Regions from separate parts of the Micromonospora sp. NPDC049204 genome, predicted to be linked through region 2. Evidence: riboswitches for the same ligand, from Rfam matches in the RefSeq annotation. Region 2 holds a riboswitch; the other holds the start of a gene.
What was found. Region 2 has a riboswitch for S-adenosylmethionine ahead of thrC (threonine synthase). Riboswitches for the same ligand answer to the same signal wherever they lie in the genome.
Positions count from the first base shown of each region.

Region 1: another riboswitch for S-adenosylmethionine. It lies ahead of AB0A90_RS12955 (ABC transporter substrate-binding protein); the one in region 2 lies ahead of thrC (threonine synthase).

Region 1 is NZ_JBEZDC010000005.1:316,575-332,308, forward strand. It holds gene AB0A90_RS12885 (DNA topoisomerase IV subunit B) at 1-1,828, opposite strand, end outside; gene AB0A90_RS12890 (hypothetical protein) at 2,149-3,405, shown strand; gene AB0A90_RS12895 (alpha/beta fold hydrolase) at 3,507-4,370, shown strand; gene AB0A90_RS12900 (hypothetical protein) at 4,395-4,565, opposite strand; gene AB0A90_RS12905 (hypothetical protein) at 4,762-5,391, shown strand; gene AB0A90_RS12910 (hypothetical protein) at 5,547-5,918, shown strand; gene AB0A90_RS12915 (DUF72 domain-containing protein) at 5,934-6,845, opposite strand; gene AB0A90_RS12920 (DinB family protein) at 6,981-7,484, shown strand; gene AB0A90_RS12925 (DUF664 domain-containing protein) at 7,489-8,019, opposite strand; gene AB0A90_RS12930 (2'-5' RNA ligase family protein) at 8,098-8,613, shown strand; gene AB0A90_RS12935 (MFS transporter) at 8,643-9,866, opposite strand; gene AB0A90_RS12940 (hypothetical protein) at 10,094-10,279, shown strand; gene corA (magnesium/cobalt transporter CorA) at 10,295-11,425, opposite strand; gene AB0A90_RS12950 (amino acid transporter) at 11,592-13,550, shown strand; SAM riboswitch class IV at 13,637-13,748, shown strand; gene AB0A90_RS12955 (ABC transporter substrate-binding protein) at 14,030-14,944, shown strand; gene AB0A90_RS12960 (amino acid ABC transporter permease) at 14,984-15,734, shown strand, end outside.
Region 2 is NZ_JBEZDC010000018.1:47-15,780, forward strand. It holds gene AB0A90_RS27885 (DMT family transporter) at 93-1,061, shown strand; SAM riboswitch class I at 1,205-1,340, shown strand; gene thrC (threonine synthase) at 1,351-2,637, shown strand; gene AB0A90_RS27895 (GNAT family N-acetyltransferase) at 3,013-4,032, shown strand; gene AB0A90_RS27900 (hypothetical protein) at 4,042-6,234, opposite strand; gene paaN (phenylacetic acid degradation protein PaaN) at 6,413-8,086, shown strand; gene AB0A90_RS27910 (GNAT family N-acetyltransferase) at 8,266-8,796, opposite strand; gene AB0A90_RS27915 (cold-shock protein) at 9,079-9,282, shown strand; gene groL (chaperonin GroEL) at 9,758-11,380, shown strand; gene AB0A90_RS27925 (hypothetical protein) at 11,437-11,685, opposite strand; gene AB0A90_RS27930 (GNAT family N-acetyltransferase) at 11,764-12,699, opposite strand; gene AB0A90_RS27935 (S8 family serine peptidase) at 12,740-15,274, opposite strand; gene AB0A90_RS27940 (glycerol-3-phosphate dehydrogenase/oxidase) at 15,501-15,734, shown strand, end outside.

The DNA of each region.
Region 1 (15,734 bases), on a different contig from region 2:
GCTTGCCGGCCTTCTCCAGCTTGCGGACCGTCGTCTCCATCTCGGCCTGGGTGTAGGTGTACACCGTCTGCGGGTTACGCCCCCTGGTGGTGATCTTGTGCAGGGGCGGCATCGCGGCGTAGAGCCGACCGGCCTCGATCAGTGGCCGCATGTACCGGGCGAAGAGAGTGATCAGCAGCGTCCGGATGTGCGCGCCGTCCACGTCGGCGTCGGCCATGATCAGCACCCGCCCATAGCGCAGCGCGGAGAGGTCGAAGGTGCGCCCCGAGCCGGCGCCGAGGACCTGCACGATGGACGCACACTCGGCATTGTCCAGAACCTGCTGGAGGTTGGCCTTCTGCACGTTGAGGATCTTGCCTCGGATCGGCAGCAGCGCCTGGTATTCCGAGGAGCGAGCCATGCGACTCGTTCCCAAGGCGCTGTCTCCCTCGACGATGAACAGCTCGCTCCGTTCCACACCGGTGGCCCGGCAGTCGACGAGCTTCGGCGGCATCGACGCGCCCTCCAGGGCGGTCTTGCGCCGGGCGGCGTCCTTCTGCTGCTTCTGGGTGAGCCGTACCCGGGCCGCGTCGACGATCTTCTGCAGGACGGTGCGGGCCTCGGCCTTGGTGCGCCGGTCCTCCAGCCAGGCCTTCACGTGCGCGTCGACCAGGCTCTGGAGCACCTTGGTGATCCCCGGGGTGGAGAGCTCGTCCTTGGTCTGCGAGGTGAACTGCGGCTCGGGGATGCGCACGTGCACCACGGCGGTCATCCCCTCCAGGACGTCGTCCAGCAGGGGCGGCTCCTCCTTGGCCTTGAGCAGGCCGCGGGTGTTGCGGACGGCGTCGGCGAGGGCGCGGACGAGAGCCCGCTCGAAGCCCTTGCGGTGGGTGCCGCCGTGCGCGTTGCGGATGGTGTTGGTGAAGCACTCGACGGTGCGGTCGTAGCCGGTGCCCCACCGGAACGCCACCTCGACCTCGGCGCGCCGCTGCACGTTGGACTGCATCACGCCGTTGGCGTCGGCGGCGTTCTCCCGGTAGGTGCCCTCGCCGTTGACCAGCAGGGTGCCGGAGACGGGCCGGTCGCCGGCCGGGGCGAGGAACTCCACCATGTCGCTGAGCCCGTTGGGGTAGTGGAACCGCTCCTCGGCGGGCGCCTCGCCGGTCAGGTCGCGCAGCAGGTAGGTCACACCGGGGACCAGGAACGCGGTGTTCCGCAGCTTGGTGCGGACCGCGTCCACGTCGAGTGCGGCGCCGGTCTCGAAGTAGCGGGCGTCGTGCCACCAGCGGATCGAGGTGCCGGTGCGTTGGCCGCGCTTCATGGCGCCGATGACCTGGAGGCCGGGACCGGCGGTGAAGGGCGCGTCCGGCCCGGCGCCGTCGAAGATGCCCGGTACGCCGTGCCGGAACGACATCGTGTGGATCTTGCCGGCTCGACGGACGGTCACGTCGAACCGTCGGGACAGCGCGTTGACCGCCGAGGCGCCGACGCCGTGCAGGCCGCCGGAGGTCTTGTAGCCGGAGCCGCCGAACTTGCCGCCGGCGTGCAGCCGGGTGAGCACCAGCTCGACGCCGGAGATGCCGGATTTGGCGTGCACGTCGGTGGGGATGCCCCGCCCGTCGTCGTCGACCTGCACCGAGCCGTCGGCGTGCAGGATCACCTCGACGGCGCTGGCGTGACCGGCGACACCCTCGTCGGTGGAGTTGTCGAGGATCTCGTTGACGAGGTGACCCACGCCACGGCTGTCGGTGGAGCCGATGTACATGCCGGGACGCTTGCGGACGGCGTCCAGCCCCTCAAGGTGGGTGAGGTCATCGGCCCCGTACAGGGTGTCAGGCTCTGCGGTCAACTGGTCGTACTCCCCGGTCTCGGCTGTGTGCTGCCGGTCACCGGCGACATCAGCCGGCGTGGCGCGCCGCAGCGAGCCTAGCCCGAGGCTAGGACAAGTCCCGGAGGACCTATGCGACCCGCCGTGCGGCAGCCGCCGGACGTGAGCCACGGAACAGCCAACCAGCGCGCACGGGACAACGCACAGACACCCCTTCTCAGCCGGCGGAGTCACGTGTCTTTCATCGAACGATTCTGTTACCGGCCATTGACGCCCGTTGCACAGGGGTGATCTGATCGCGCTCTCAGAGAATCTTTCATCTTTCGATGGATGGGGGCCCCATGCCCAGGTTCCGCCGTACCGCGCTCGCCGCGGGACTAACGATCGCCATGGCCGCGCTGTCGACAACCGTCACGCTGCCCGGACCCGCGTCCGCCGCGCTGCCCACCGCCGCGGTGGCACTCGGGGACAGCTTCATCAGCGGTGAGGGCGCCGGGGCGTACACCCCGGTGGTCGACGTCAACGGCGTCGCCCAGGGCTTCCCCGGCTGGACGGCCGCGAACAACAACGCGTACTTCTGCCACCGTTCCGCGAACGCCTCGCTCAACCAGGCCAACCTGCCGGGCATCCAGAACCGGTTCAACCTGGCCTGCTCCGGCGGTCAGCCGCACGACATCGCCAACGCCTCGCAGGCGCGGACCAACGGCCGTACCGTGGCCGCGCAGCTCGACCAGCTCCGCGCCGTCGCGCAGACCCAGGACATCGACCTGGTGCTGATCGGCCTGGGTTCCAACAACAGCTCGTTCACCTTCGGCAGCGTCGCGGAGAAGTGCGCCAACCGGTTCATCGCCGACGCGTGGACCGGCTGGTGGGAGTTCTGGGCGTACCTCAACGGCCCGGTCGAGCAGAAGCCGTGCAGCGACGCCGACCTGGCCACCGCCGCCCAGATCAGCGCCGCGACCGCGGAGACCACCGCCGCCGTCCGCCAGGTGCTGACCACGTTGGACCAGATCGACGCGGACGGACAGCACCGGGTGGTGTTCCAGGACTACACGAACCCGCTGCCGCTGGACCTGAACCCGGCGTACCACGAGGAGGACGGCCGGGACGACACCCGGGACAAGTTCCGTGACCTCGGTGCCGAGCGCTACGCGGGCGGCTGCCCGATCCACCGCGCCAGCCTGGCGCCGGGCCACCGGTTCTCCCAGGGCCTGGGCGCCATCGTGCAGTCCACCCGGGACACCCTGGCCGCCGAGTTCCCCGCCGACGACCTGGTGTACCTGAACGTGCAGCAGGCCTTCAACGGCGCCCGGCTCTGCGAGCAGACGGGCAGCCCGACGGGCACGCTGGCCACGCCGATCCGGCTCCAGGACGGCGCGACCGGCACCTTCGTCACCAGCCTCGCCGGCAAGGACAAGATCGCCATTCAGCGGATCGCCAACACCTGCGTCAGCTACTTCCAGACCTGCCAGGAGTCGTGGCACCCGAACGCCACCGGGCACCAGGTCCTCGGCCAGTGCCTGAGCGGCGCTGCCTCCACCAGTGCCCGGTCGGTGGCCTGCGTCCGCGCCGGCAACGGGACGATCTCCGTCTCCTGATCGCCGCGTCAACTCGGAGGCCCCGCCGGTCGGCGGGGCCTCCGTCGCGCCCGACCACTCTGCGGCTACCCGCCAGTAACGTCAGGCCGTAAGCTGGGCCGATGAACGGGGAGCCGGAGTACGCACAGGAGTTCGTCGAGGTCGCCGGTGGTCGGCTGGGTGTGCAGATCTATCCGGAGCCAACCGGTGTGACCGATGCGCCGGTGGCCGTGATCTGGCCCGCGATGGGGGTCCGCGCCCGTTACTACCGGCCCTTCGCCGCCGAGCTGCGCGCCGGCGGACTGGCCGTGGTCGTCGCCGACCTGCGCGGAAACGGGGCGAGCACCCCGACGCCGAGCCGGGCCGACCGCTACGGCTACGCCGACCTGGCCGACGACGTCGGCGCCGTGCTGTCCGCGCTCAAGCCACGACTGGACGGGCGTACCCGGCTGCTGGTCGGGCACTCGCTCGGCGGGCAGGCCGCGCTGCTGCACCTCGCCCTGCACGGCGGCGACGACGTGGACGCGTTGGCGCTGATCGCGGTCGGCATCCCGTACTGGCGAAGCTACCCGGGTCTGCGCGGCCTGGGCGTGCTGCCGTACACCCAGGGGATCGCCGCCACCACGGCCCTGCTCGGGGTCTGGCCGGGTTGGGGCTTCGGCGGCCGGCAGGCACGCGGCGTGATCCGCGACTGGGCCCAGACCGCGCGGACCGGCCGTTTCCCCCGACTGAACGGTACGGACACCGAGGCGGCGGTACGCGCGGTGCGCACACCGGTGTTGGCGGTCAGTGTGGACGACGACCAGTTCACCCCGCACGAGACGATGGACGCGCTCTGCGCGAAGCTCGCCGCCGCCCCACTCACCCGCGAGCGCTACACCTCGGCGCAGGCCGGCGCCGCTCTGGACCACTTCACCTGGGTCCGCGCGAGCACCCCGCTGGCGCGGCGGATCGCCGGTTTCGTCGGCGACCTGCCGTCCCGCTGAGCCGCACCGGACCGCCCGGACGGATCACTCGTCCTGGTCCAGCGGCACCAGCTCACCGTCGCGCTCCACCTGGATCTCCGCGTGGTCCTTGCGGGGCGCGACCTCCGCGGTGTTCCGGTGTGGGTCGTTGTCCGGGTGCATGAGCACCGCGTCGGTTTTCGGGGTCTTCTCCCGACTTTCGTCCGGCTGCGACATCCCGTTCCCCTCTCCGTCAGCGTCGCTCGGGATCTACCCGCCACCGCGCGGACGACTCCTGCCGGCGGCCGTGGACCCCGTCGAAACCCGAACGTCCCGGTCGTACCGGCGCGGCGCGGATCAGCCCCCGGACGACGGGGTTAGCCGCCCGGGCGGCGGGTAAGCCGCAGCGCCCAACACGGCGGAAGGGGATCACATGTCCGAACGGCATACCGCACTGCGCTCGATGCACGATCTGGGTCTCGCGGCCTGGTTCGGCGGCTCCCTCATGGGTGCCTTCGGCGTCAACGGCGCAGCCGGGAAGATCAGCGACTCGACGCAGCGACTCTCGGTCGCGTCGGCGGGATGGTCCAGATGGACCCCGGTCAACGCAGCCGCCATCGGCGCGCACCTGGCCGGTGCGGTCGGCGAACTGGTGACCGAGAGCCCACGCGTGGCGGCCCAGTCCGGGGTGGGCCGGACCAGCGCCATCAAGACGGCGTTGACGATCGGCGCTCTCGCCGTGACCGGCTACAGCCGGTTGATCGGCATGCGCCTGGAGAAGGCCGGTGCGTCACCGGTCAGCGGGACCACCGAGCCGAACCACCAGACTCCGGCGAGCGTGGCCTCCTCGCAGCGGCAGATGAAGTTGCTCCAGTGGGCCATCCCGGCGCTGACCGGGGCCCTGGTGGTGGTCACCGCGTACATGGGTGAGCAGCAGAAGCCCGGCCAGGTCTTCAAGGGGATTCTCGGCCGGGGCGGCACCATGAAGGGCGCCTCGAAAGGCATGATCAAGATGGCCGGCATGAGCAACGGCAAGCGACCGATGGCGATGGCCGGACGCTGAACGCCGGGCCGGCCGGCGTCCCGCCGCCCTCTCGACGGCGGGGCGCAGGCCGGCCCTGCGCGCTCAGCGTTGCGACAAGGTCGGGTGACGACACCGCGCGGCCGGAGATCAGCACACCGTCCGCCGACCGCGGCGGACCGAGGAGCGGGGTGGCCATGACGGCGCACAAGGGACGCAGCGGCGACAACGACCGGCAGGAGCCGGAGGCGACTCAGCCGTGGGGTGGCGGCGACGGCTTCGACGCCGACGCGCCCTGGGGCACCGATGCGGACTCGCCGATGGACGAGGGCAGCGAGGAGACCGCGGTGCCCGAGGGACGACGCGGGGAGCGGCGGGCGGGCGCGTCGGCGGGCCGGACCGATCCGGCGGGACGGCACGGCTTCGGTTCGGTGGAGCCGACCCGCACGACGATGGCCGGACCCGGTGCCCCACCGGACCCGGCGCCCAGTGGCCGGACCTTCCCGGACGACGCCGACATCGGCGAGTCGACGCAGGACGCGCTGCGCAGCCGGGGCCGACGCTCCTGACACCAGCGTGGACGGTCAGCCGGTCGACCCGGCCGGGACACTCCGATCGGCGATCATCGTCTCGGTGAGCAGTTGCGCCAGCCGGGTGGCGTCGCGCTGGGCCTGACCGGCGCAGCAGTTGTTGAACAGCACGTGCAGGTCGTCAGCCGGGCGGGCGAGGTCAGCCAGCAGCCCGGCCCAGTGCCGAAGCTCGTCGTCGCCGTAGGCGTACCGGAACTTGTCCTGCTTGTCGCCGTCACCCCAGGCCGGGCTGTGGCCGTGAAAGCGGACGATCGCCGGCTCGGCGGTCCTGGTCAGGATCGGCGGCACCGACGACGGGTGCCCCTGTGGCATGTCGACGCAGACCAGGGACAGATCGTGCGCGCGCAGCAGGTCCAGCGTCTCGACCGCCGCCGGACCGTCGAACCAGGAGGCGTGCCGCAGTTCCACGCCGACCCGCCAGGGCCGGCAGCGCTGCGCCAGCTCGACGATCCGACGTTCGGCCGCGGCACCGCGGGCCAGCCATGGTGGGAACTGCAACAGCACCGCGCCCAGCTTGCCGGCCGCCGCGATCGGCGCGAGCGCCGCGCGGAACCGGGTCCACAGTTCGTCGTACGCGCGCTCGGGCAGGTCACGACGGCGGATCCGACTCGGGCCGCCGGCCGGACGCAGGTCCCGGGGAAGCGCGGCGACCGGCGTCGGATGGCCGGTGAAGAGACTGAACGCCTTGACGTCGAAGGTGAAGTCGTCAGGTGTGGCGTCGACCCAGCCCGACGTGGTCTCCGGAACCGGGACCGCGTAGTACGACGTGTCCACCTCGACCAACGGGAACCGGCCGGCGTAGAAACCGAGTCGACGGGCCGGCGTGTTGGCCGAGCGTGGATACCACCCGGAGCGCAGCAGCGACTGGTCGGCCCAGGACGACGTGCCCACCTTGATCACACCCATGTCATTCAGTGGACCGCCACCGACGCGAATCGGCAACCGCTGGCGACTCACATGTCGCACCTGGTGTGCGACGCCGGAAGTGTCGGTGCCTCGCCCTAGGGTGACAGCTGGTGAACATCGACGAAGGGTGGCGGCATGACCAGCACGGAGCAGCTCACCGGTGAGCGGGCCGATCTCCTGCAGACGCTCCGCCGGCACCGGGGTTTCCTCCTGCACACGGTGGGCGGGCTCACCGACGAGCAGGCCGCCGCCCGTCCCACGGCCAGCGAGCTGAGCCTCGGCGGCCTGATCAAGCACGTCGCCGGCGTCGAGCACCGGTGGATGCTCTTCGCCGTGGGCGGAGCGGAGGCGATGCAGCGCGAGGAGATCGACTGGGTCGGTCAGTTCCGGATGACGCCGGGCGAGACCCTGGCCGGTCTGGTCGCGCGGTTCCAGGAGGTGGCCGACCAGACCGACGCGCTGGTCGCCACCCTCGACCTGGACTCGGCGCATCCGCTGCCGCAGGCGCCCTGGTTCGAGCCGGGGGCAAGGTGGACGGTCCGCCGGGTGCTGCTGCACCTGATCGCCGAGACAGCCCAGCACGCCGGGCACGCCGATATTCTGCGGGAGTCGATCGACGGCGCGAAGACGATGGGCTGAGGTCCTACCGACCGGCCCCGGTGGACGCGTCGGCCTCGAGCAGGCCGCGCACGTAGGCGGCCTGGCCCGCGTGTTGCAGGTCGTCGTCGACGATGCTGACCAGCCGGACGCCGAGGGTGACCGGCGGGTCCCACGACTCGTCGACCACCCGGTCCAGGTCCGCCGGGCGCAGGCCGGCCAGGAACGATCCGGTCCGCGACGCCACCGCCTCGTAGTAGTCGACGAGCGCCTGCGCGCTCTCCGGCCGCACCGTCTCGACCTGGACGGCCGAGTGACCGTAGCCGGTGTTGTCCGGGTCGGCGGTGAGCCCGAACCGGCCCGCCCAGTCGCCGCTCACCCAGACCTGGTCGGCGTCGAGCAGGTCGGCGACGTGGTGATCCTGCACCCGGGTGAGGTGCCAGACGAGCCAGCCGATCGAGTTGGCGCCCGGGCCGGGCGCCCAGCGCAGGTGCTCGGGGCTGAGGCCGTCGACGGCCGCGCGCACGAGGTCGGGCAGTCGGTCGTACGCCTCGGTCAGCAGGTCACTCACGTCCACTGGCACGCCCTTCGGGTCGGTGTCCCCCTCAGGTACCGCTGGCGCGTGCGATCAAACCTCGGCCACTACTGTGATCGGGTGGTCGCCGCGTTGGAGTTGTATCTGGACCCGGACGCCACCCGGCGGATCCGGGCGCTCTGGGACGCCCTGGAGGCTGAGGGCGTGCAGAGCATGCGTTCCCTGTTGGAGCGACGCCACCGGCCGCACGTCTCGCTCGCGGTGGCGCCCCGCTTCAACCCCGAGCAGGTCGCCGAGGCGCTGCGCGGGACTGTCGTCGCGGCCCCGCTGCGACTGGACTTCCAGCACGCCGGGCAGTTCGTCGGCCGGGTGCTCTGGCTCGGCCCGGCCCCCACCGCGGAGTTGCTGACCCACCAGCGGATGGTGTCCGATCGGCTCATCGCCGCCGGCATCCCGCTGGCCGAGCACTACCGGCCGGGCCGCTGGGTGCCGCACTGCACACTCTCCATGCGGGTGCCGAACGTGCTGATGGCCGCGGCGGTGCGCCGCTGTCTTGAGGTGTTGCCGCTGGCCGCGACGGTGGTCGGCGCGGCGCTCACCGACCACGCCCGGGGCATCGCCCACCCGTTGCCCTGACCACCGACGGCCCACGTGGACGCGTGTGTTCACCTGTCGCGCCACTGCCGCGCGGAGACCGCCGCCACCACCGCGGCGGCGAGCGTGACCGACGCTCCGGCGACCAACAGCAGGCGCGGACCCAGCGGGGCGAGCACCCCGGCCAACCCGGTGCCGAGCGAGGCGGCGGCAACCTTGATCGCCGCCGTCGACACGAACACCTGCGCCCGCACGGCGTCCGGCGCGTACGCCGATCGAGCCGCCAGGGTGGCCGCGAAGAGCGGCGCGGTCGCTGCCCCGGCCAGGGCGAACGCGACGACCGCCAACGGAAAGCTGGGCACGGCCGCGCAGAGCGCGATCCCCACCGCGCCGAGGGCCGCCCAGCGGACGGTGAGTCGCTCCGGCGCACCGGTCAGCGGGAACGCCGTGACCAGAAGCGCGGCGGCGAGGTTTCCACCGCCGTAGACCGCCGCCAGCAGCGCGCCGGAGACCGTCTGCCGGCCGAGGTCCGCTGCCAGCGCGACGGCAAGCACCGAGATCGCCCCACCGGTCAGCGCGGCGACCGTGGTGACCCCGGTGACCCGGCGCAGCGGCCCGGGGCCGAGCACGGCCCGCAGCGCGCCCCGCGCCGGTGGCCCGACCCGCGCTGGCGAGTCCCGAGCGGGCACCCGCGGCGGCAGTGTGCCCACCAGGGCCGCCGCGAGCAGGGTGGCGGCGCCCAACCCGACCAGGGACATCCGGGGTCCGACCAGCGCGGCGAGGGTCGCCACCACGGCCGGGCCGGCGCTGGCGCCGATCCCGTACGTCACCGCGTCCCAGCCCTGACCCCGACGTTGCGCCCGCTCGTCCGGAGCGAGCAGCGCGGCGAGCCGGCTGCTCAGTCCCCCGGTCACCAGCGGCCCGCAAGCCCCGGCCGCGATCAGCAGGGCCACGGGCACGCCGACGGGCACCCGACCGAGCAGCAGCCCGGCCGCCGCGACCGCCGCGGCGTACGTGACGAAGCCGACGGCCAGCCGGCCCCGGCCGTCCTCGGCCCGGTCCAGCCACCGGGCCAGCAGCGGCCCGAGCAGGTGCGGTGCCGTCAGGCAGGTGGCCAACAACCCGCCGAGCAGCGCCGGACGGGTCGCCCCCACCGCCGGCAGGGTGGCCAGCAGCACCACTCCCACCGCCCCGCCGGCGTCCGCGCCTCGGGCGAGCGTCGCGGCGACGAGGTAGCGGGGCAACGCTCGGCGAGCGGGGACGACGGACGAGACCATCTCCGCAGTTCGGCTCACCCGGTCTCCCTACCCAGTCGACCACTCTCGACAACGCTGATGCGTTATGTCCGGTTTGGCAGGCCGCAGTCGGAAACCCGAAAACAAGCGGTGCGAATACGGCCGGGCGTGGGAAAGTTCGAGGTGGCTGTCGTACCGGTGTGACCCGCCAGCGCGTGGATCGCCCGACCGGTGGCGCGCTGACGCCGCGCCACCGACGACGGCGTCGACGAGGAGAGGCGGGGCCCATGCAGGCTCAGCGCAGACCAGCACGTGCGGAGCGGAGCCAGGCCCGGGACGACCGGACCGGCGGCGGCATGACCGGGGCGGCGACGCCACTGACGATCTGGGCCGCGGCCGTCCTGCTCGGCCGGATCGCCGCCGGCGACGACGACGTCGAGGACGAACGGCACATCCTGCGTGGCATCGAGTGATCCGGGGCGGGTGGCTCACAGCCAGCCGCGCCGCTTGAAGATCACGTAGAGGGTGCCGCAGACCAGCAGCATCAGCAGCAACGCGAACAGGTAGCCGAAACGCCAGTTCAACTCCGGCATGTGGACGAAGTTCATCCCGTACACGGTGCCGATGAGTGTGGGCGCGAACAGGATCGCCGCCCAGGACGAGACCTTCTTCAGTTCCTCGTTCTGCGCGTAGCTCGCCGCGGTCAGGCTGCGCATCTCCTCGTTCTGCTGCTGCGAGACGAGGGTGGCGTTGACGGTGAGGATGTTCTGCAACAGGTGCCGGAAACCGTCCACCCGCTCCACCACCTGGGTCAGGTGGTCGGTCACGTCCCGCAGGTAGCGGCGCAGCTCCTCGTCCGTGCCGGCACTGCTGGCGCCGTCGGCAAGTGCGTCGAGTACGGCGAGCAGGGGCCGGGCGGCCCGCTGGAACTGGATGACCTCGCGGCTCAGGCCGTAGATGCGCCGGCTGGCGTTCGGGTCGCCGCCGAACACCTGGGTCTCGATCTCGTCGATGTCGTTCTCCAGCCCGGCCACCACCGGCGCGTACCCGTCGACGACCTGGTCGAGGATCGCGTACAGGACCGCCTCCGGTCCCCGGGCGAGAATCGGCGCGTCGGTCTCCATCCGCCGCCGCACCGCGGCCAGGTCCGGGACCTCACCGTGCCGGACGGTGACCACGAAGCCCGGCCCGATGAACAGGTGCAGCTCGGAGAACTCGACCTCCTCGCGCAGGTCGTCGTAGCGGGCGGCGCGCAGCACCACGAACAGGGTGTGCCCGTACCGTTCCAGCTTGGGGCGCTGGTGGGCGTTGATCGCGTCCTCGACCGCCAGGTCGTGCAGCCGGAACTCCCGGGCCAGCGAGGTGATCTGCTCGATGTCGGGCCGGTACAACCCGATCCAGGCCATCGCGGCGTCCTGCTCCTGCAGGCAGCGGTACGTCTCGGCGAGCCCGGACGGTGAGGCGAAGCGGTGCCCTCGGACGTAGACCGCGCTGTCCACCAGACCGCCGGTGGGCGGGTCGGGCGACACCGTCGACGGCGGCACGCCGTCGGTGCTGTCGTGCTCGTCAAGTTGGCGACCGAAGCCACCACCGGGGCGGAATCGACGGCCACCGACCATGCCTGTCCCCTCCCCCGGCGCCGTCCGGCCCGGTGCGCTCCCGCCGATCCGGGAGGGCTGCATCCCCCGTGCCCACGACCCGAAACCAGCCCGCCGACGGGTGGGTTCCGGGCACCCGGGGACGGGCGCGGCCCGACGGGCGGATACTCACGGTGACCATGGGCGGATGACGGGGGACGCGCCGATGGAGGTGGACAGACGCGGCGGTCGGCTGCGGGGGTGGTTGCTCGACGCGGGCTCGGACCACGCCGTGCGGCACCCGGGGCCGCACGGACGCCCGCCGGAGCACCGGCAGCATCCGTGGTGGAAGGTGATGTGCCTGACCGGCGTCGACTACTTCTCCACCCTGGGCTACCAGCCGGGCATCGCGGCGCTGGCCGCCGGGGCGCTGTCGCCGGTGGCGACCCTGGTGCTGGTGCTGGTGACGCTGCTGGGCGCCCTGCCGGTCTACCGGCGGGTGGCCGTGGAGAGCCCGCACGGTGAGGGTTCCATCGCGATGTTGGTACGCCTGCTGAGCTACTGGCCGGGCAAGTTGCTGGTGCTGGTGCTGCTCGGTTTCGCGGCCACCGACTTCATCATCACCATCACCCTGTCGGCCGCCGACGCGACCGCGCACATCGACGAGAACCCGTTCTGGCCGGACGGGTTCAAGGGGCACGAGGTACTTGTCACGCTGCTGCTGGTGGCCCTGTTGGGCGCGGTGTTCCTCAAGGGATTCACCGAGGCCATCGGCATCGCCGTCGTGCTGGTGGCGGCCTACCTGGCGCTGAACGCGGTGGTGGTGGTCGACGCGCTGTGGCGGGTGGTGACGCACCCGAGCGCCGTCGGGGACTGGACGACCATGCTGACCACCGGGCACGGCGATCCCTGGCTGGTGGTCGGGTTGTCGCTGCTGGTCTTTCCGAAACTGGCGTTGGGCCTGTCCGGCTTCGAGACCGGGGTGGCCGTGATGCCGAGCGTACGGGGCGACCCACAGGACTCCGAGGATCGACCGTTGGGCCGGATCCGCGGCGCGCGCCGGCTGCTCACCACCGCCGCGGTGATCATGAGTGTCTTCCTGATCACCAGCAGCGTGACGACCACCATCCTGATCCCGGCGGAGGACTTCCGGCCGGGCGGGCCGGCGAACGGCCGGGCGCTGGCCTACCTGGCGCACCAGCACCTCGGGGAGGTGTTCGGCACCGTCTACGACCTGTCCACCATCGGGATCCTGTGGTTCGCGGGGGCGTCCGCGATGGCCGGACTGCTCAACCTCGTCCCCCGTTACCTGCCCCGCTACGGCATGGCACCGGCCTGGGCGCGGGCCGTCCGGCCGCTCGTGCTGGTCTTCACCACGGTGGCCTTCCTGATCACGGTCGTCTTCGATGCCAGCGTGGACGCGCAGGGCGGCGCGTACGCAACAGGTGTGCTGGTGTTGATCACGTCCGCGGCGACGGCGGTGACGCTCGCGGCGGCCCGGCGGCGTCAGCGCGGTCGCACCGTCGCGTTCGGCGTCATCGCGGTGGTCTTCGTCTACACCACCCTGGCGAACGTGGTGGAACGCCCCGACGGCGTCAAGATCGCGGCCTGTTTCATCGGCGGGATCATCGTGGTCTCGGTGCTGTCCCGGGTGTCTCGGGCCTACGAGCTGCGGGTGGACCGGATCGAGCTGGATCCGGTCGCCACCCGGATGATCGACGAACGCGCCGGACGGCGAATCCGGCTCGTCGCCCACGAGCCCGACCGGCACGACGAGGCCGAGTACCGCGCGAAGTTGGCACAGACGATGGCGGACAACGACTTCCCCGACGACAGCGACGTGATCTTCGTCGAGGTGCACGTCACCGACCCGTCGGACTTCCAGACCGAGTTGCTGGTACGCGGCGGCCTGGCCGACGACAGCTTCGCGGTGCTCAGTCTGACCAGCTCCTCGGTGCCCAACGCGCTCGCCGTCCTGCTGCTGGAGATCCGCGACCGCACCGGGCGGCGACCGCACATCTACTTCGAGTGGAGCGAGGGCGGCCCGGCCCGCAACTTCCTGCGCTACCTGGCGTTCGGGCAGGGCGCGATCGCCTCGGTGACCCGGGAGATCCTGCGCCGCCAGGAACCCGACCCGTGTCGCCGGCCGCACGTGCACGCCGGTTGACCTGCGGGCCGAGCATCCTCCGCGCACGGTGAGCGTGGTCATAACGACTGGACGATCCACCCGTGCGTGCTGCTAGCCTCGCTGCAGGTCATGAGTGCCAGCGCGAAGCCCCGGCTCGCTGGCCGGCAACCCTCCTCCGCGGTGGGGTGCCCCGGGTGAAGACCAGGCACCGGCACGACGTCGGTGCAAGCGTGGCCTGGCACCCAGGTCAGCACAGACCCGGGAGACCCATGCGCATCCTCAGCACCGCCCCACCGACCGATGTCGCGCAACTCCGCGCCGGTCAGCCCACGCCGGCACTGACCCGGCGGCGGCACGTGGACATGATGCGAATGTGCAGCGCCGCGTGTCGACGCGGCCCTCGGCACTAACTAGCACACCTCTCTTTTTCCGAGCCTTTCCAGCGGTACGCCCATCGGGCGCACCGTCGGCGGCACACGTCCGTGCCCGCCGAGACATGACCCCTTTCGGAGACACCCGTGCGAATCCTTCCTGCCCTGACCCGTGCCGCAGCCCTGGGCGCGGCCACGATCCTGGCCGCCACCGCTCTCACCGCCTGCGGCGACGACACCTCGTCCGACGCCACCGCCAACCCGTACGGCCTGGCGCAGCCGGGCGTGCTGCGGGCCGGCACGCTGACCGACGCCCCGCCGAACGTGTACCTCAAGGACGGCAGGTTCACCGGCTTCGACAACGACCTGCTGACCGCCGTGGCCGGCAGGCTCGGCCTCACTGTCGAGTTCGTCGGCACCGACTTCTCCGCGCTGCTGTCCCAGGTCAACAACCACAAGTTCGACGTGGGCAGCTCCTCGATCACCATCACCGAGGCGCGCAAGAAGACCGTCGACTTCGGCAACGGCTACGACTTCGGCTACTTCGGCCTGGACGTGCCGGCCGGCTCGCCGATCACCGGCTTCGACCAGCTCGCCGGCAAGCGGGTCGTGGTGGTGCAGGGCACTGTGCAGGACGACTACGCCACCGGTCAGCAGCTCGACCCGGTCCGGGTGCCGGACTACAACGGTGCGATCAACCAGCTCAAGGCCGGCACCGCCGACGCGTGGATCGCTCCGGCCGAAATCGGCGAGAAGTCGGCCGCCGACAGCACCGGCAAGATCACCGTGGCGGCCAAGCAGCTCAGCCCGGCGCCGACCGCGTACGCCGTGGCCAAGGGCAGCGACAAGCTGCGCGAGGCGCTGAACAAGGGCCTCGACGAGGTCATCGCGGACGGCACCTGGAGCAGGTTGCAGGCGCAGTACTACCCCGGTCGGCCGATCCCGGCGGACTTCACGCCGGGCAGCGGCACCGTGTCGGCACCGACCGCGTCGGGCACGTCGTCGAAGCCGTCGGCGTCCGCGTCGGCCGTGCCGTCGGCGTCCGCGTCGGCCGCGTCCTGACCCGGTGACGAGCGAGCAGGGCGGTAGGAGAGGCGACCGATGGATCCGTTGAGCACGCTGTGGGAGACCTTCTTCGACATCGACGCGATGCGCGAGGCGCTGCCCGAGATGCTGACCGTCGGGTTGCCCAACACACTGATCCTGGCGGTCTCCGCCGCCCTGCTCGGCTCGGTGCTGGGCCTGCTGTTGGCCGTCGCCGGCATCTCGCGCAGCCGTTGGCTGCGCTGGCCGGCGCGGGTCTACACCGACGTGTTCCGAGGACTTCCGGCCGCGGCGACGATCCTGCTGATCGGCGTCGGGCTGGCGCCGCTGGGCATGCAGGTCTGGGGACCGGACCCCTACCCGTTGGGCATCCTGGCGCTGTCGCTGATCGCGGCCGCGTACATCGGGGAGATCTTCCGGTCCGGCATCCAGTCGGTGGAGGCCGCCCAACTGGAGGGCGCCCGCGCCCTCGGCTTCTCCTGGACCGACGCGATGCGGCTGGTGATCATCCCGCAGGGCATCCGGCGGGTGTTGCCGGCCTGGGTGAATCAGCTCATCGCCCTGATCAAGGACTCCAGCCTGGTCTACTTCCTCGGCCTGGTGGCCAGTCAACGGGAGCTGTTCCGGATCGGGCAGGACTACGCCGCCACCACCGGAAACGAGTCGGCGCTGCTGCTGGCCGGGCTCTGTTACCTGGTGTTGACCGTCCCACTGACGCACGTCGTCAACTGGATCGACCGGCGGCTGCGCAACGGCCGGCCGGCGACCGCACCGACAGACGAGGACGACGACACCGCTTCGGCGTACG
Region 2 (15,734 bases):
TCGCCGCGCTACTCCAATGGTTGTGAGCCTTTGAAGACACGCCCTAGGGTCGGTGTCGTTGGTTCGACGATACTCGAACATTGGAGCTGACGATGCGACCCCGTGCCGCCGCCTACCCGCTGCTCGCCGTGCTCGGTTGGGGCGTGATGTTCCCGGTCCTGGCCAGTGCGCTGACCCGGGTCGACCCGCTCAACCTCACCACCGCCCGCTACCTGCTCGCCAGCGCCATCCTGGTCGCGATCCTGCTGCTCCGCGAAGGTTCCGGCGCGCTGCGGCACGGCGGCCGGACGGGCGAGATCGTGCTGCTCGGCGTGGTCGGCTTCGCCGGCTTCAACGTGCTCACCAACCTGGCGCTCGAACACGCCGCCCCGCAGCAGATCGCCCTGTTCGTGGCCACCACCCCGCTGATCACCCAGTTGGTCCGCTGGGCGCGCGACGGCGTACGGCCGAAGCCGCTCTTGCTGGCCCTCTCCCTGGTGGCGCTCCTCGGAGTCGGCCTGGTGATCACCCGCGGGAGCCTGGCCGGGCTCGGCCAGTTCGGTCTCGGTGGGCTGATGATGATCGGCGCGGTCCTCGGCTGGGGCATCTACACACACGGTGCCAGCCGGTTCGGCGACTGGTCCCCGCTGCGCTTCACCACCCTGACGGCGCTCGCCGGCACGGCGGCCATGCTGGTCACGAGCATCGGCGCGGACGCCGTCGGCTGGCAGCACGCGCCGGCCGCCGCCGACCTCGCGGCGGTCACCCCACAGTTGGCGTACGCGGTGGTCGTCGGCGCGGTCATCGCGGTCCTGGCCTGGAACACCGGTGTGCAGCGGCTCGGTGCCGCCAACGCGGCGCTGTTCATGAACCTGGTCCCGGTCACCACCTTCGCGGTGCAGATCGCCCGCGGCTACCGCCCGGAGCCCATCGAGCTGGTCGGAGCCGCCATCACGATCGGTGCGCTGGTCGCCGCGAACCTCGCCACCCGGCCTCGGATCCGGCCCTCGTCCCCGCCGCAGTCGACCGCGACCACGGACCAGATCGCCGTGGTCGACCCGGTCGCGGTGAGCGCCCGCTGACCCACCTGCCGGCGCCCCCGGGCCCCGCAGCTGGGGACGGTAGGCGCCGCCGCCGGTGACTCGCTGAGTTGTTCGGCTCACAGCGTGGGATCCGCGGTAGAGGCCACGGAGATAGTTGCCTAGACTCGACGGCACAACTGCATACCTCATCCAGAGGGGCTGAGGGATACGGCCCGACGACGCCCCGGCAACCACCCTGCGCGCTCACCGCTGAGCGACCCGCGGGGCAGGTGCCAATTCCGTCCCCGCCGCACCGTGCGATGTGGGGAAAGATGAGAGGACCCTCGACATGACGTCGACGCTCGCCGCCTCCGGCATCGACACCTCCGCCAGCCCCGCCCGCGCCCTGGTCTGTCGGGCCTGCTCGGCCCGTTACCCGCTCGTCGCCCAGCACGCCTGCTACGAGTGTTTCGGCCCCCTCGAAGTCGACTACGACATCGCCGCCCTGGCCACCGTCACCCGTGAGCAGATCGAGGCCGGCCCGGAGAACATCTGGCGCTACGCCGCACTGCTCCCCGCCGGGCAGGACCCAGCCAGCCGGGTCACCCTCGACCCGGGGCTGACCCCACTGGTGGCGGCCCCGCACCTCGCCGCCGAGTTGGGCATCACCGCGCCGCTGTGGGTCAAGGACGACAGCGCCAACCCGACCCACTCGTTCAAGGACCGGGTCGTCTCGGTTGCCCTCACCGCCGCTAAGGCGCTCGGCTTCACCCGGTTCGCCTGCGCGTCGACCGGCAACCTGGCCAACTCGGTGGCCGCGCACGCCGCCCGTGCCGGGGCGCCCTCGGTGGTCTTCATTCCCAGTGACCTGGAGCAGGGCAAGGTCATCACCACCGCCGTCTACGGCGGCGAGCTGGTCGCCATCGACGGCTCGTACGACGACGTCAACCGGCTCTGCGGCGAGTTGGTGGAGACCGACGAGTTCGAGGACACCGCGTTCGTCAACGTGAACGTCCGGCCGTACTACGCGGAGGGCTCCAAGACCCTCGGCTACGAGGTGGCCGAGCAGCTCGGCTGGCGCATCCCGGCGCAGGTGGTCATCCCGATGGCCAGCGGCGAGCTGCTCACCAAGATCGACAAAGCGTTCTCCGAGCTGGTGGAGATCGGCCTGGTCGAGGCGCCGGCCGGCGGCTGGAAGGTCTTCGGCGCCCAGTCCGCGGGTTGCAACCCGATCGCCACCGCGCTGCACGCGGACACCGACACGATCATCCCGGTCAAGCCCACCGGCATCGCCAAGTCGCTCAACATCGGCGACCCGGCCGCCGGCGTCTACGCGCTGGAGGCGGTCCGCCGCACCGGCGGCTGGATGGAGTACGCCGACGACGACGAGATCCGCGCCGGCATCCGCGATCTGGCCCGCACCACGGGCGTCTTCGCCGAGACCGCGGGCGGGGTGACCGTGGCGGTGCTCCGCAAGCTCGTCGAATCCGGTCGGCTCGACCCGACCGCGGAGACCGTGGTGTTCAACACCGGCGAAGGTCTGAAGACCGTCGACGCGGTGGCCGGCCAGGTCGGACCGACCCACCACATCAAGCCCTCGCTGCGCGCCGCCCGCGACGCCGGCCTCCTCGGCTGACCCACCCCGCCACCCGCTCGCCGGCCGGCCCGTGGCCGTTCGCCGGCGGCCGTCGGTCGGTTGGGGTTGATCCACTCGGGTTCCTGGAAGGCGCGGTGTCCGTCCGGCCCGGACACCCCGTTCCCAGGAAATCCGAGTGGATCACTCTGTGACTGAGATTTCGCTGTGAGTGTGGAAAACCCGCCGCTGCGGACTTGACGGCAGGAACCGGACGGCGCAAGATGCTCCGTGCGGGAGGGCATTTCGCCGAAGACTTTTGAAGTTCTTGCGACCCAACGCCGGAGGCGTTGTGCGAGTGTCCCTCCCGACCACGTTCGATCGGGCCAGCGAGTAATTCGCTGGCCCGATCGCTTTTCCGGGCGCACGCTCAGCGCCATGAGCATCACGATCGCGTCGTTCGACGGCACCGACCGAGCCGCGGTCGACGAGGCGTACCTGATCGGCGCGGCGGCCAAAGACGCCGATCTGCCGGACCTTCCACCCTTCTGCCGGCGACGCTTCGACGCGATCTTCCACACGCCGATGCCCGGTGTCGAGTCGCTCTGGGCGCTGGCCCGGCTCGACGGGGTGCCGGCCGGTCACCTCCAACTGGACCTGCCCTACCTCGACAACACCGACAACGCCGGCGCGGAGCTGACCGTGCATCCCGATCTGCGGCGGCAAGGCGTCGGGCGGGCGCTGCACGAGTACGGGGTGCGCCTGCTCCGCGAGCGCGGCCGCAAGCGGATGGTCGCGATGGCCGTCTCCGCGCTGCCCGGCGGGCCGGCCCGAAGCGGGGCGGGCGACGCGTTCGCCGCCGCCACCGGCGCCCAGCCCGCCCTCGCCGAGGTACGCCGCCGGCTCGTTGTCGACGAGATCGACCGGATCGCGCTCCGGGCGGCGCTGGCCGAGGCCCAACCGCGGGCCGAGGGCTACCGATCGGTCTGCTGGCAGGGAGCGACCCCGCAGGAGTACGTCGCGGACATCGCCTACCTCGACGGCCGGCTGATGATGGACGCGCCCATGGGTGACGTGCAGTGGGAGCCGGAGCAGGTGGACGCCGAGCGCATCCGCGGCAACGAGCGGGCGTTCGACGCCCGGGGCCGGCGGCGCTACCACCTCGGAATGCGCCACGAGGCGACCGGCCGGCTGGTCGCCTGGACCCTGCTGGACGTGGGCGCCTCCGCCGACTGGCACGCGTACCAGCAGATCACCATCGTCGACCCGGCCCACCGTGGGCACCGGCTCGGCCTCATCGCCAAGGCCGAGAACCTGCACCACCTGCTCACCCACGAGCCGGCGGTCCGCGTGATCGACACCTGGAACGCGGCCAGCAACGGCTACATGGTGGCGATCAACGAGCAGCTCGGCTTCCGCCCGGTGGACTCCTGGACCGACTGGCAGCTCACGCTCTGACCCGGGCGGTCACCCGTCCGGCCGTTCCCAGCGCTCGACCAGCTCGCGGATCGCGGCCTGGAAGTCGTCGTCCGGCGTGTACCGGTGGCCCTGCACCGGAGGGGGCACGGTGTCCGTCGGTGGAATGAGGAGTCCCTTCGGATCCCGTACCCGACGGTCGACGTGGGCGGCCGGGTCGTCGGGTCCGTCGATGGGCGGGTCGAACACCGGTCCGCCCACCGCGTCGGTGTACCGCCACAGGTTGATCCACCGCCAGGCCAACCGGCTGCCGACGTCGCGCAACATCTCGTCGCTGACGTACGCGGGGAAGATCCGCCGGTACCGGTTTCCGAGCGGGGTGCCGTAGGTGAGCAGGGCCACCCGCTGGCGGCAGTGGTCGGGGAGTTGGAGGACCGTCACCGCCGCGAGCACGCTGCCGTGACTCTGACCGGACAGCACCACCGCGTTCCCGTCGGCGGTGAGCTGCCCGATCCGGCGGGTCAACTCCGGGACGGCCCGCTCGACGTAGCACGGCGGGGCGAGCGGGTGTGCGGCACGCGGCCAGAAGGTGGCCAGCTCCCAGAGCACCCCGACCAGCCGGATCGCGCCGGATCGGTAGGCGACCAGGCCCAGCACGGCGAGGAGCACGGCGAACAGCCCGATCAGCAGGGCGCCCAGGTCGGTCACGAAGATCACCGGACGGGCCAGCGACTCGCCGCCGAGTCGGAGGGCGAGCGCACCCGGCCCGGGACCGATCACCGAGAGCCCCGCCGCCGCGAGAGTGAGCAGCGCCAACACCACGTACGCGGTGGCCAGCAGCGGCCCGAGCCGATCCGTGAGTCGGGCGCGCATGATCGCGTCGCGGACGGCCCGGACCCGTTCCGGGGCCGCCCGGGAGGCCTCCGGATAGTCCTGCCGAACCAGTTCCTCGGCCTCTCGGCGGCGACGATCCCGGCCGATCCGGGGTCGGAGCAGGGCCGTCACCACCACCAGGAGCACGGCGAGGGAGAAGCCGAGGGTGGCCCAGCGGAAGGCAATCGGCGGCGACAGCGGAGGCGCACCAGGCGGCAGCGGCCTTGCCGGCGTCGGGCTGGAACCACGGTCCAGATACTCGGCGAGCCCGTAGGTCAAGCCCGAGTCGTAGGCGACGCCCAACCCGATCGCGACGGTTATCAGCACCGGCGCGCCCACCCCGGCCAGCCGAAAGAGGGGGCGGGGAAGGGAACGGCGCTGCACCACGACCACCAGGCCGAGCATCGCGAGCAGCACCACCTGCCCGGCGAACAGCCCGGCGGCCAGCATCCCGTACCCCGGCAACATCCCTTCGGCCTTCCACGGCGGCCGTGGCAGCAACGCGTACCCCAGGGTCAGCGCGGTGAGCGCGACGGCCACCCAGCGGATCGTCCGCGAACTCCGCTGGTCCTGCTCTCCGCCCCGCTCTATCGCCGGCCGGCAGAGCAGCACCACCGCGCCGGCGAGCAGCGCCACGACCGCGGCCAGCAGCAGCCAGCCGGGCAGGGTGGCGTCGTGCGGCGCCAGAGCCAGCAGCAGAGTCACATCGAGCGTGCCCAGCGCCACCGCGACGTGCACGGAGCGCAGGCGGCGCAGCAGCGAGCGGGTGTCCCAGAAGGCGGGCGCGTCGAGCCGGTCCGCACCCACCCCGGGCGCGTGGTCGCTGTCCTCGGGGAGTTGCCAGGTCCGGGCACCGAGCCGCCAGATCAGGACGATCGCGATGATCGGCAGTGCGGCCAGCAGCGCGAGCCGCTGCCCCGGGGGCACGTCGCCCAGCCAGGACAGTTCCCGCCGCCCCTCCAGGCACCTCGGGTAGGCCGCGCACTGCCAGGCGATCAGGTCGAGGGACACCCCGACGGTGGACAGCACGTACATCGCGGTCATCGTCGCGGCCAGCAGCCGGCACAGCGCCCGGGCGGCGTAGCCGCCGCGACCGGTGACCGGCAGCATCCACACCGCGATGTTGCTGAGCATGAACGGCAGGAGGAGGACCAGGGAGAACGTCCGGGTCGCCGTGCCGCCGGTCAGCCGGCTCCAGCGGTACGCCTCAACCGCCACCCCGTCGCGATCCGACTGGGGACCGTAGCCGGGCCGCGGCCGGTAGAAGCCGGCGTTGTCGTCTCCTGCGACCCGCTTGACGATCGGGCGGTCGAGGATCGTCTCCGGCCCCTTGTTGGCGACCCCGTGCACCCGGATCTCGGTGATCCTCACCCGCCGCCCTTTCCTGGCCGGCTTCCTGGCCGGAGGCCCGCGGTTACCCGCTGCCGGCCCGGGCAACCCCGGTGCTGTCAGTCATTGGCGCTACTGCTCGCGGGCCGGGCTCAGGCATGAGCCGCTGTCCGGCATTCGCGCTACTGCTCGCGGACCGGACTCAGGCATGATGGCGGGCATGACGGAGACCCCGCAGCCCCTGTACGACAGGCACGCCGACACCCTCAACCGTGCGCTGACCGCGATCACGGAGCGGGGCTACTGGTCCGCCTATCCCGAATCTCCCAGCCCCCGGGTGTACGGCGAGACCGCCGCCGCCGACGGCAAGGCCGCCTTCGAGGCGTACCTCGGTGGTGACTTCCCGCTCGACCAGCCGGGCACCGGCGCTCGGGTCGCCACCGAGACGAGCCCGTTCGGGGTGGAGTTGGCGGTGCGTTACCCGCACGCCGGCCCCGGCGAGCTGATCGACGCCGCCTCCGCCGCGCTGCCGGCCTGGCGCGACGCCGGCCCGCAGGCCCGCGTGGGGGTCTGCCTGGAGATCCTCGACCGGCTGCACAAGCACATCTTCGAGCTGGCCAACGCGGTGCAGTTCACCAGCGGGCAGGCGTTCGTGATGGCCTTCCAGGCCGGCGGCGCGCACGCGCTGGACCGGGCGCTGGAGGCGCTGGCGTACGCGTACGCCGAGATGACCAGGCACCCGGGCACGGCCGGCTGGGAGAAGGCCGCCGGCAAGGGCGACCCGCTGCGGATGACCAAGACGTTCCACGTGGTGCCGCGTGGGGTGGCGCTGGTGATCGGCTGCAACACCTTCCCGACCTGGAACTCGTACCCGGGGCTGTTCGCCTCGCTGGTCACCGGCAACCCGGTGCTCGTCAAGCCGCACCCGCGCGCGGTGCTGCCGCTGGCCATCACCGTGAAGTACGCCCGGGAGGTGCTGGCCGAGGCCGGGTTCGACCCGAACCTGATCATGCTGGCGGCCGAGGCGCCCGGTGAGAAGCTCGCCAGCGACCTGGCCCTGCACCGCGCCGTGAAGATCGTCGACTTCACCGGCTCCACCGAGTACGGCGACTGGCTGGAGACGCACGCCCGGCAGGCGTCGGTCTACACCGAGAAGGCCGGCCTGAACACGGTCGTCATCGACTCCACCGACGACTTCGCCGGCATGTGCCGCAACCTGGGCTTCACGCTGACCCTGTACAGCGGTCAGATGTGCACCACCTCGCAGAACATCCTCATCCCGGCCGGCGGCATCGAGACCGACCAGGGGCACAAGAGCTTCGACGAGGTGGCCGGCGGGATCGCCGCCGCCGTCGGCAAGCTCACCGCCGACCCGGCCCGGGGCGTCGAGCTGACCGGCGCCATCGTCAACGACGGGGTGCTGGAGCGGCTGGCCGAGGTCACCAAGGTGGGCGAGCCGGTGCTGGAGTCACGGGCCGTGGCCCACCCGTCGTACGCCGACGCGGTGGTGCGTACCCCGACGATCGTGAAGCTGACCCCGGACGACGCGGAGACGTACGGCCGGGAGTGGTTCGGGCCGATCTCGTTCGCCATCGCGACCGACTCCACCGCGCACAGCCTGGAGCTGCTGCGCCGCACGGTCGGCGAGAAGGGTGCGCTCACCGCGGGGGTCTACTCCACCGACGAGGCCGTGCTGGACGCCACCGAGGCGGTCGCGGTCGAGGTCGGGGTGCACCTGTCCTGCAACCTGACCGGCGGGGTCTTCGTGAACCAGTCGGCGGCGTTCTCCGACTTCCACGGCAGTGGCGCCAACGCGGCGGCCAACGCCGCGCTGACCGACGGGGCGTACGTGGCCAACCGGTTCCGGATCGTGCAGTCGCGGCGTCACGTCTGATTTTTAGTTGCGGTTGGGGTTTCCGGGGGGAGCCCACCCGCTCCAGGCGGTCAGGCTTGATCCTTCCGCGGGCGGGCTCCCCCCGGAAACCTGTTGTGGGCAGGCTGTCCTCAGGCGCTGCCGGCTTTGGGGCAGCAGCACCGGGGTTTTGCCGTGGGATGGGTTTCCGGTTTTCGGGGTTAGGCGGGGCGGCGCATTTGTAGTTCGGTCAGTGCGGGGATGGTGGGGTGGGGGACGCGTACCCCGGTGTCTTTGAAGCCCAGCCGTTGGTAGGCGCGGTAGGCGCGGTCGTTGCCGACCACCACCTCCAGCAGCAACTCCCCTCGGCCGCAGGCGCGTGACCAGGCGGCCACCCCGTCGATCAGCTCACCGAGCAGCCCGTGCCCCCGCCAGGCCGGCGTGACGTAGACCGCGTAGATCACGGTGAGCCCGGGTTCGCCCGGGGAGACCGTGCCACCGGCGTGTCCGACGAGCCGGCCACCCGGGTCGGCGATGAACTGCGCGTTGCCGGGGCCGGTCGCGGTGTACGCGACCCGGGCGGCGAACTCGGTGTGCGGCCGGGCCGCCGCGTCCGCCAGGGTCTCCAGGAAGGCCAACGGTGCGTCGGCGAGCATCTCCAGACGCAGTGCCCGCATCCGGGCGGCGTCCTCCGGCCGGACCCGGCGGATCTCCGCCCGCCGGAGGGCGGTCGCGCCCGTGTCGGTGGTCATGCCCGCATGCCTATCACAGCGTCGGTGGCCGTCACGGCCGAGCTGTGTACGGCAGTCGCCGCCCTGGATCCGGTGGCCCGAAACCCGACCGTCCAGCGCAATCGGAGCGCCCCAGAGCATGCCCGATTTGTGGCCGTGCGCGGCGCTGACTCCTCGTGTAGCGTGCGATTTCGGTCACCTTTTTCAATGGTCGCCATCGATCGCTGAGGTGGTGGCCGGTCGGCGTCCGGCCGTGCCGTGCGCCAGGTCAGGCAACACCGCGCATAGTGAGGGAAGTGCACCGTGGCACAGGGCTCCGTGAAGTGGTTCAACGCCGAAAAGGGCTATGGCTTCATTGCCGTCGACGGCGGTCAGGACGTCTTCGTTCACTTCTCCGCGATCGAGATGGACGGCTACAAGGCGCTGGACGACGGCCAGCGGGTGGAGTTCGAGATCGCCCAGGGCCAGAAGGGCCCGCAGGCCGAACACGTACGCGTCATCGCCTGAGTTTCCCTCCTCGATCGGCCCCGCGCGTCGGGGCCGCGACGCGGGCGCACCGCGGTCGGGGCGGTGGCGGTGATCGGGGTCACCGCCGTACCTGCCTGCCGGCCCACCTTGCCCAGTTGATCGGTCTGCTGGTGACGTACGTGGAGCGGCGCGCCCATGAGGCGCCGGTGAACACTGCCGGACTGGCCGCGGAACTCGGCTGAGCGGCCCCATCGTGCTTGCACTCGCCAGGGGAGAGTGCTAAACAAGTCATTGGCACTCGCATACCGCGAGTGCCAGCGGTCGGGACGGTGGGGCCAGGTTGCACCGGCGTGGAGACGCCGGGGCGACACATGGCCGGTCGTCGCGGGCTATCCGGCCCGGCCGAAGGACGTCGTCGTCGCCAGGTGGCGACGTCCCAAGGTGCGTACACCAGGCGGCCCATCCGGGGCACACAACTCGGGTGGCCCGTGAGTGTCCAGGAGGACAACGCCGTATGGCCAAGATGATCGCTTTCGACGAAGAGGCGCGCCGCGGCCTCGAGCGGGGCATGAACCAGCTCGCCGACGCCGTAAAGGTGACCCTCGGCCCGAAGGGCCGCAACGTCGTGCTCGAGAAGAAGTGGGGTGCCCCCACCATCACCAACGATGGTGTGAGCATCGCCAAGGAGATCGAGCTCGAGGACCCGTACGAGAAGATCGGCGCTGAGCTGGTCAAGGAGGTCGCCAAGAAGACCGACGACGTTGCCGGTGACGGCACGACGACGGCGACCGTCCTGGCCCAGGCCCTGGTTCGCGAGGGCCTGCGCAACGTGGCCGCTGGCGCCAACCCGATGGCCCTGAAGCGGGGCATCGAGGCCGCCGTCGCGAGCGTCTCGGAGGAGCTGTCCAAGCTCGCCAAGGACGTCGAGACCAAGGAGCAGATCGCCTCCACCGCCTCCATCTCCGCTGGCGACAGCACCGTCGGCGAGATCATCGCCGAGGCGATGGACAAGGTCGGCAAGGAAGGCGTCATCACCGTCGAGGAGAGCAACACCTTCGGGCTGGAGCTGGAGCTCACCGAGGGTATGCGCTTCGACAAGGGCTACATCTCGGCCTACTTCATGACCGACCCGGAGCGTATGGAGGCCGTCTTCGACGACCCGTACATCCTGATCGCCAACAGCAAGATCTCGTCGGTGAAGGACCTGCTCCCGATCCTGGAGAAGGTCATGCAGTCGGGCAAGCCGCTGCTGATCATCGCCGAGGACCTGGAGGGCGAGGCCCTCGCCACCCTGGTGGTCAACAAGGTCCGTGGCACCTTCAAGTCGGTCGCCGTCAAGGCGCCGGGCTTCGGTGACCGCCGCAAGGCCATGCTGACCGACATCGCCATCCTCGCCGGTGGCCAGGTCATCAGCGAGGAGGTCGGCCTCAAGCTCGACGCCGCCAGCCTCGACATGCTGGGCCGCGCCCGCAAGGTCGTGGTGACCAAGGACGAGACCACCATCGTCGACGGTGCCGGTGACGCCGAGCAGATCCAGGGCCGGGTCAACCAGATCCGGGCCGAGATCGACAAGAGCGACTCCGACTACGACCGGGAGAAGCTGCAGGAGCGGCTGGCCAAGCTGGCCGGCGGCGTTGCGGTCATCAAGGTCGGCGCGGCCACCGAGGTCGAGCTCAAGGAGCGCAAGCACCGCATCGAGGACGCCGTTCGCAACGCGAAGGCCGCCGTCGAGGAGGGCATCGTCCCGGGTGGTGGCGTCGCGCTGGTGCAGGCCGGCAAGACCGCCTTCGACAAGCTCGACCTGGTCGGCGACGAGGCCACCGGTGCGAACATCGTCAAGGTGGCGCTGGACGCCCCGCTGCGGCAGATCGCCGTCAACGCCGGCCTTGAGGGCGGCGTCGTGGTGGAGAAGGTCCGTAACCTCGAAGCGGGTCACGGCCTCAACGCCGCCAACGGCGAGTACGTCGACCTGCTGGCCGCGGGCATCATCGACCCGGCCAAGGTGACGCGCTCGGCGCTGCAGAACGCCGCGTCCATCGCGGCGCTCTTCCTCACCACCGAGGCCGTTGTCGCGGACAAGCCGGAGAAGACCCCGGCTGCCCCGGCTGGCCCGGGTGGCGGGGACATGGACTTCTGAGTCCAGTTCCGACACCGAACGGGGCGGGCCGCTGACGCGGTCCGCCCCGTTCGTCGTCAGGTCGGCAGTGGGCGCTGGTTGCGCCGCTTCTGTGCCCGGTTGTACGGCGGAAGCAGTTTGATCGGCGCGTCCACCATCTCCCGTGGCTCCTCGACGACCGCCGACTCGCCGTCGGTGGTCATCTCGGCCAGTTGCTCGGCGTCGCCGTAGTCGAGCCGGTCGAACGGCACGTGACCGGGGAGTTCGCCTACCGGTTTCCAGGTGATCGGCGGGCCGTCCTCGGTCTGGTCGTCATCCGTGGTCATGGCTGCCTCCTCTACCAAAACGGTAGGGGGCGTCGATGGCCGACGCGGGCGAATGAGGCAATGCCCCTTTTGCCCCGGTTACGCCACCGGCAGGGTTCGCCGGTACAGGAAGAAGACCCGTTCGATCCGGGCACCCGCGCTGCCCGAGTAGAACGGCACCGGCCCCACCCAGCCGATCTCCGCCCGGGTCAGCCCCGCCGCCTGCTGATCCCGCAGGCACCGCCGCAGCAGCACCCCGCCGATGCCCGACCCCTCGGCTGCCGGCGCGGTGCCCATCGGCCCGAACCAGCTCGGCCGGGACGACCCGTACGCGGCGAAGCCGAGCACCTCGCCGTCCCGCTCCGCCAGGTGACAGCCGGCGTCGTCGCGCCCCACCGACCCGACCAGCTCACCGTCCCACGTACCGCCGAAGGTGGACCTGGCGAACGCGGTCAACGCCGGCAGGTCCGCCGGCTCCGCCCGACGTACGGTGACGCCCTGACCGGCCAGCCGCCGCTCCGCCGCCTCGGTGGACCGCAGGGCCGGCGACCCGTCGTACGACAGGTCCGCGGTCATGTTCCAGGCGGTTCGGTCCTGCTGGTAGCCGAGCGCGAGGGCGGCGCAGACCGCAGGCGTGTAGCGGACGTCGATGCCGGGCCACGCGTAGTACGGCGGGTTGCCGGCCAGCAACACCTCGGTCGCTCCGCGCTCGGCCAGCGCCTGCTCGGCCGACCGCAGCAGCGCCCGACCGACGCCCCGGCGGCGGTGCTCCGGCAGGACCGCGACCAGGTCCACGTGCCCGACACCCGGCTCGATCGCCGACACCGAGCAGAGCAGCACCCCGACCAGGTCCACACCCCGGTACGCGCCCAGCCCCACCACCGAACGGTCGGCGGCGGCCCGGGGCCAGAGCACGTCCACGATGGGGGCCGCCTCGGCGGCGTCCTCGGGCAGATCGAGGGCCTGCTCGCAGAGCCGCGCCACGGCGGGGGCCAGGTCGGGGGTCAGTTCGGTGACGGTGATCTCGGCGTCCATGGTCGCCGACCCTAGATCACCGGGTGCCGGTCCGGGTACCTCACCGCCGGGCGGCCTGGACGGCCGCGTACGCGTCGACCTGGCCCGAGCCGGTGACGTTGGAAGGACCCCCGCAGGCGTCGGCCGGGTTGTCGGAGCGATAGGTGGGTGTCGCCGCCGTCGCGGTGTCCCGCAGGATCTGCCGGGTACGGTCCACGTCGCCGACCAGCGCCGGGTTCGCCGACCACATCAGCGCGACCACGCCCGCCACCTGCGGGGTCGCCATCGAGGTGCCGTCCAACGCCGCGTACGTGCCGCCCGGCATCGCCGACACCACACCCACGCCCGGGGCCAGCACGTCCGGCTTACCCGGGCCACCGGGCGCCGGCCCGCGCGAGGAGAACTCCGCGACCCGGCGCTGCCTGTCCACCGCGCCCACGGTCAACACGTCCGCGTACGGTGCCGGCGGGTCGTCGATGGACGCGCACCACGGCCCGGTGTTACCGGCGGCAGCGACCACGAAGATCCCGGCGGCGTCCAGCGCGGCGGTGGCCGGCCGCAGCACACCCCTGTCGCAGCCCTCGATCGGCGGGCAGCCCCACGAGTTGGTGAGCACCTGCGGGGCGCGCTCCGGACGGCCGTCGGTGAACGGGTCGCCGCCGACCGGGAAGGGCGCCAACATGAATTGGAGACAGTCCAGGTAGTGCGCGGGGCTGCCGAGGTTGCGGTCCAGGTTGACGCAGCCCACCCACTGCGCGTCCGGCGCCACCCCGATGCCGTCCCGCCCGACGGCGCTGCCCACCGTGTGGGTGCCGTGCCCGCCCTGGTCGGTCGGGCTGCGGGTGCCGTCCCACGGGTCGTACCAGGAGTCGTCCCCGCCACGGAACCCGGGCCGCAGCGCCGGATGGGTGCCATCCACGCCCGAGTCGGAGCTGCCGACCACGATGCCGGTGCCGGTCACCCCGAGCTGGGACCACACCCGGTCGGCGCCGATCTGGCTGATGTTCCACTCCGGCCCGGAGGGCTTGGGCGCGGTGCCCCGACTCTGCCCCGCCGGGGCGGGCAGCGGCCGCAGGCGTTGGCTGACCAGCACCCGGGCCACCTCGGGGCGACGGGCGAGCCAGGCTCGCACCGCCGGGCCGCCGTCCACCTCGACCGCGTTGACCAGGTAGTACGAGATCGGGTCGAGTCGTAGTCGACTCAGCCCCCGGACCAGGTCGGCCTGGCTCTGCTCGGCGGTCGTCACCAACCGCCGGTAGACCTCCGCCGCGCGGGCGTCCCGCCCGGCCCGACCGGGCTGCCCGGCCGGTAGACCCGTCAGGTCGGCCTGCGCGCGCAGCACCACGAACAGCCGCTCCCCGTACAGGCCCGGCTGGCCGGGGCCGAGGTCGACCACGCCGAACGTCACCAGCAGCACCACGGCTGCCACCGCCGCGACCCGACGGCTCGGGGTGCGTGCCGTCGGCCGAGCGAGCAGCACCGCGTACCCGATGGCGACCAGGACGGCGACGGCGAGCCCGGCAGCGGCGGCGGCCGCCACCCAGAACGGGATGTCGCGGGTCCCGACCAGCAGCAGGGTGATCTCTTCCGGGTCGGTGAAGGCCAGCGGGCCGAGTGCGGCCAGGCCCACCAGCCAGCCGGTCGCCGATCGGCCGGCGCGCGCGGCGTCGGCCGGGTCGGCGGCGGGCCGCCACGTCGCGGCCCAGAGCGCGGCCAGGGCGAAACCCACAGGTGGCAGGGTCAGCAACGCGGGCAACTGCGCGCCGGACTGGCCGGCGCCGGCGGCGACCAGCAGCAGCGCCACCCCGGCGACCAGACCGCCGACCAGCACCAGCCGAGCCGGCCGGGGTGGCCGGCCGACCGCGAACCGCGACCAGAAGGTGGCGTCCAGCAGCGTCGCGGCAAGCCCCCCGAGCGTGGCCGCCGCCAGGAGCGCGAGCGCGGTCTCCAGGAGCCCGCCGAGCGCGCCCAGCCAGGCCCACGGCAACAGCAGCGCCACCCCGGCGGCGACCGCGAGCAGCGGAACGGGACCGGGTCGCCGCAAACGCCCCACCGGCCCCGCGCTCCCGAGGGTCTCGGGCGGTGCGGCGTCGCGGTCTCCGGTGGGCTCGGTCCGTGCGGCGTCGCCGTCGTCGGTGGGTGCCGGGCCGCCGACCGAGCCGGCCGGTCCGGGGTACGCCCGCCGGCGCGCCGACCAGCGCACGGCGAGTGTGCTGAGCGCCGCCACGCCGGTCAGGGCGGCGAGGTACGCCTCGTGGTGCACCGGCGGCACGACCCGCAGCAGCGTCAGCACCCCGAGGACGAGTGTGCCGATCAGCCAGACCCGCCCGGTGGCCCGGACCGTCGCCGACCTGGGCAGCATGGCCAGCAGCAGGGCGGGCGTGCCCGCCAGCACGACGGTGGCCAGGCCGAGCACCGGCCAGAGCCAGGCGATCCGGTCCCGTCCGAAGCCCAGCAGCAGTTGATCGGTGAGCCAACCACCGGTCTGGGTGGCCACGGTGACCGCAACCGTCCAGCAGCCGACGAACACGGCCGCGACCACCGGCCACGGGGAACTGCGGTCGCTGACTCCGGGGTACGCAGGGTGACCGTGCATCCGAGAACCTTACGACCACGACGACGAATTTCGACCCGGCCGTCGCGTTGTGGGCGGACCCCGCCGCGCGGCGCACAGGCGTGGACCGGACCGGCGTGGTCCGTTCGGGGACGGGGCAGCGAGGCGTGTCGCGGGCGACACGTCGCAGGTAGACGCCGTACGGAGCGGGCGGCGAATGTCGACATGCCGGCGCGGCGGTTACGGTGGAAGGGTGCGTGACCCCAGTATCTCCCGATCCGTCGCCGGTCAGCTCTCGCCGATCCGCCGTGCGTCCGACCTGCGGCGGCTGCGCGCCGAGCGCTTCGACGTGCTGGTCATCGGTGGTGGGGTGACCGGTGCGGGTGCCGCACTGGACGCGGCGTCCCGGGGCCTGAAGGTGGCCCTGGTCGAGGCGCGCGATCTCGCCGCCGGCACCTCCAGCCGGTCCAGCAAACTGATCCACGGCGGCCTGCGCTACCTG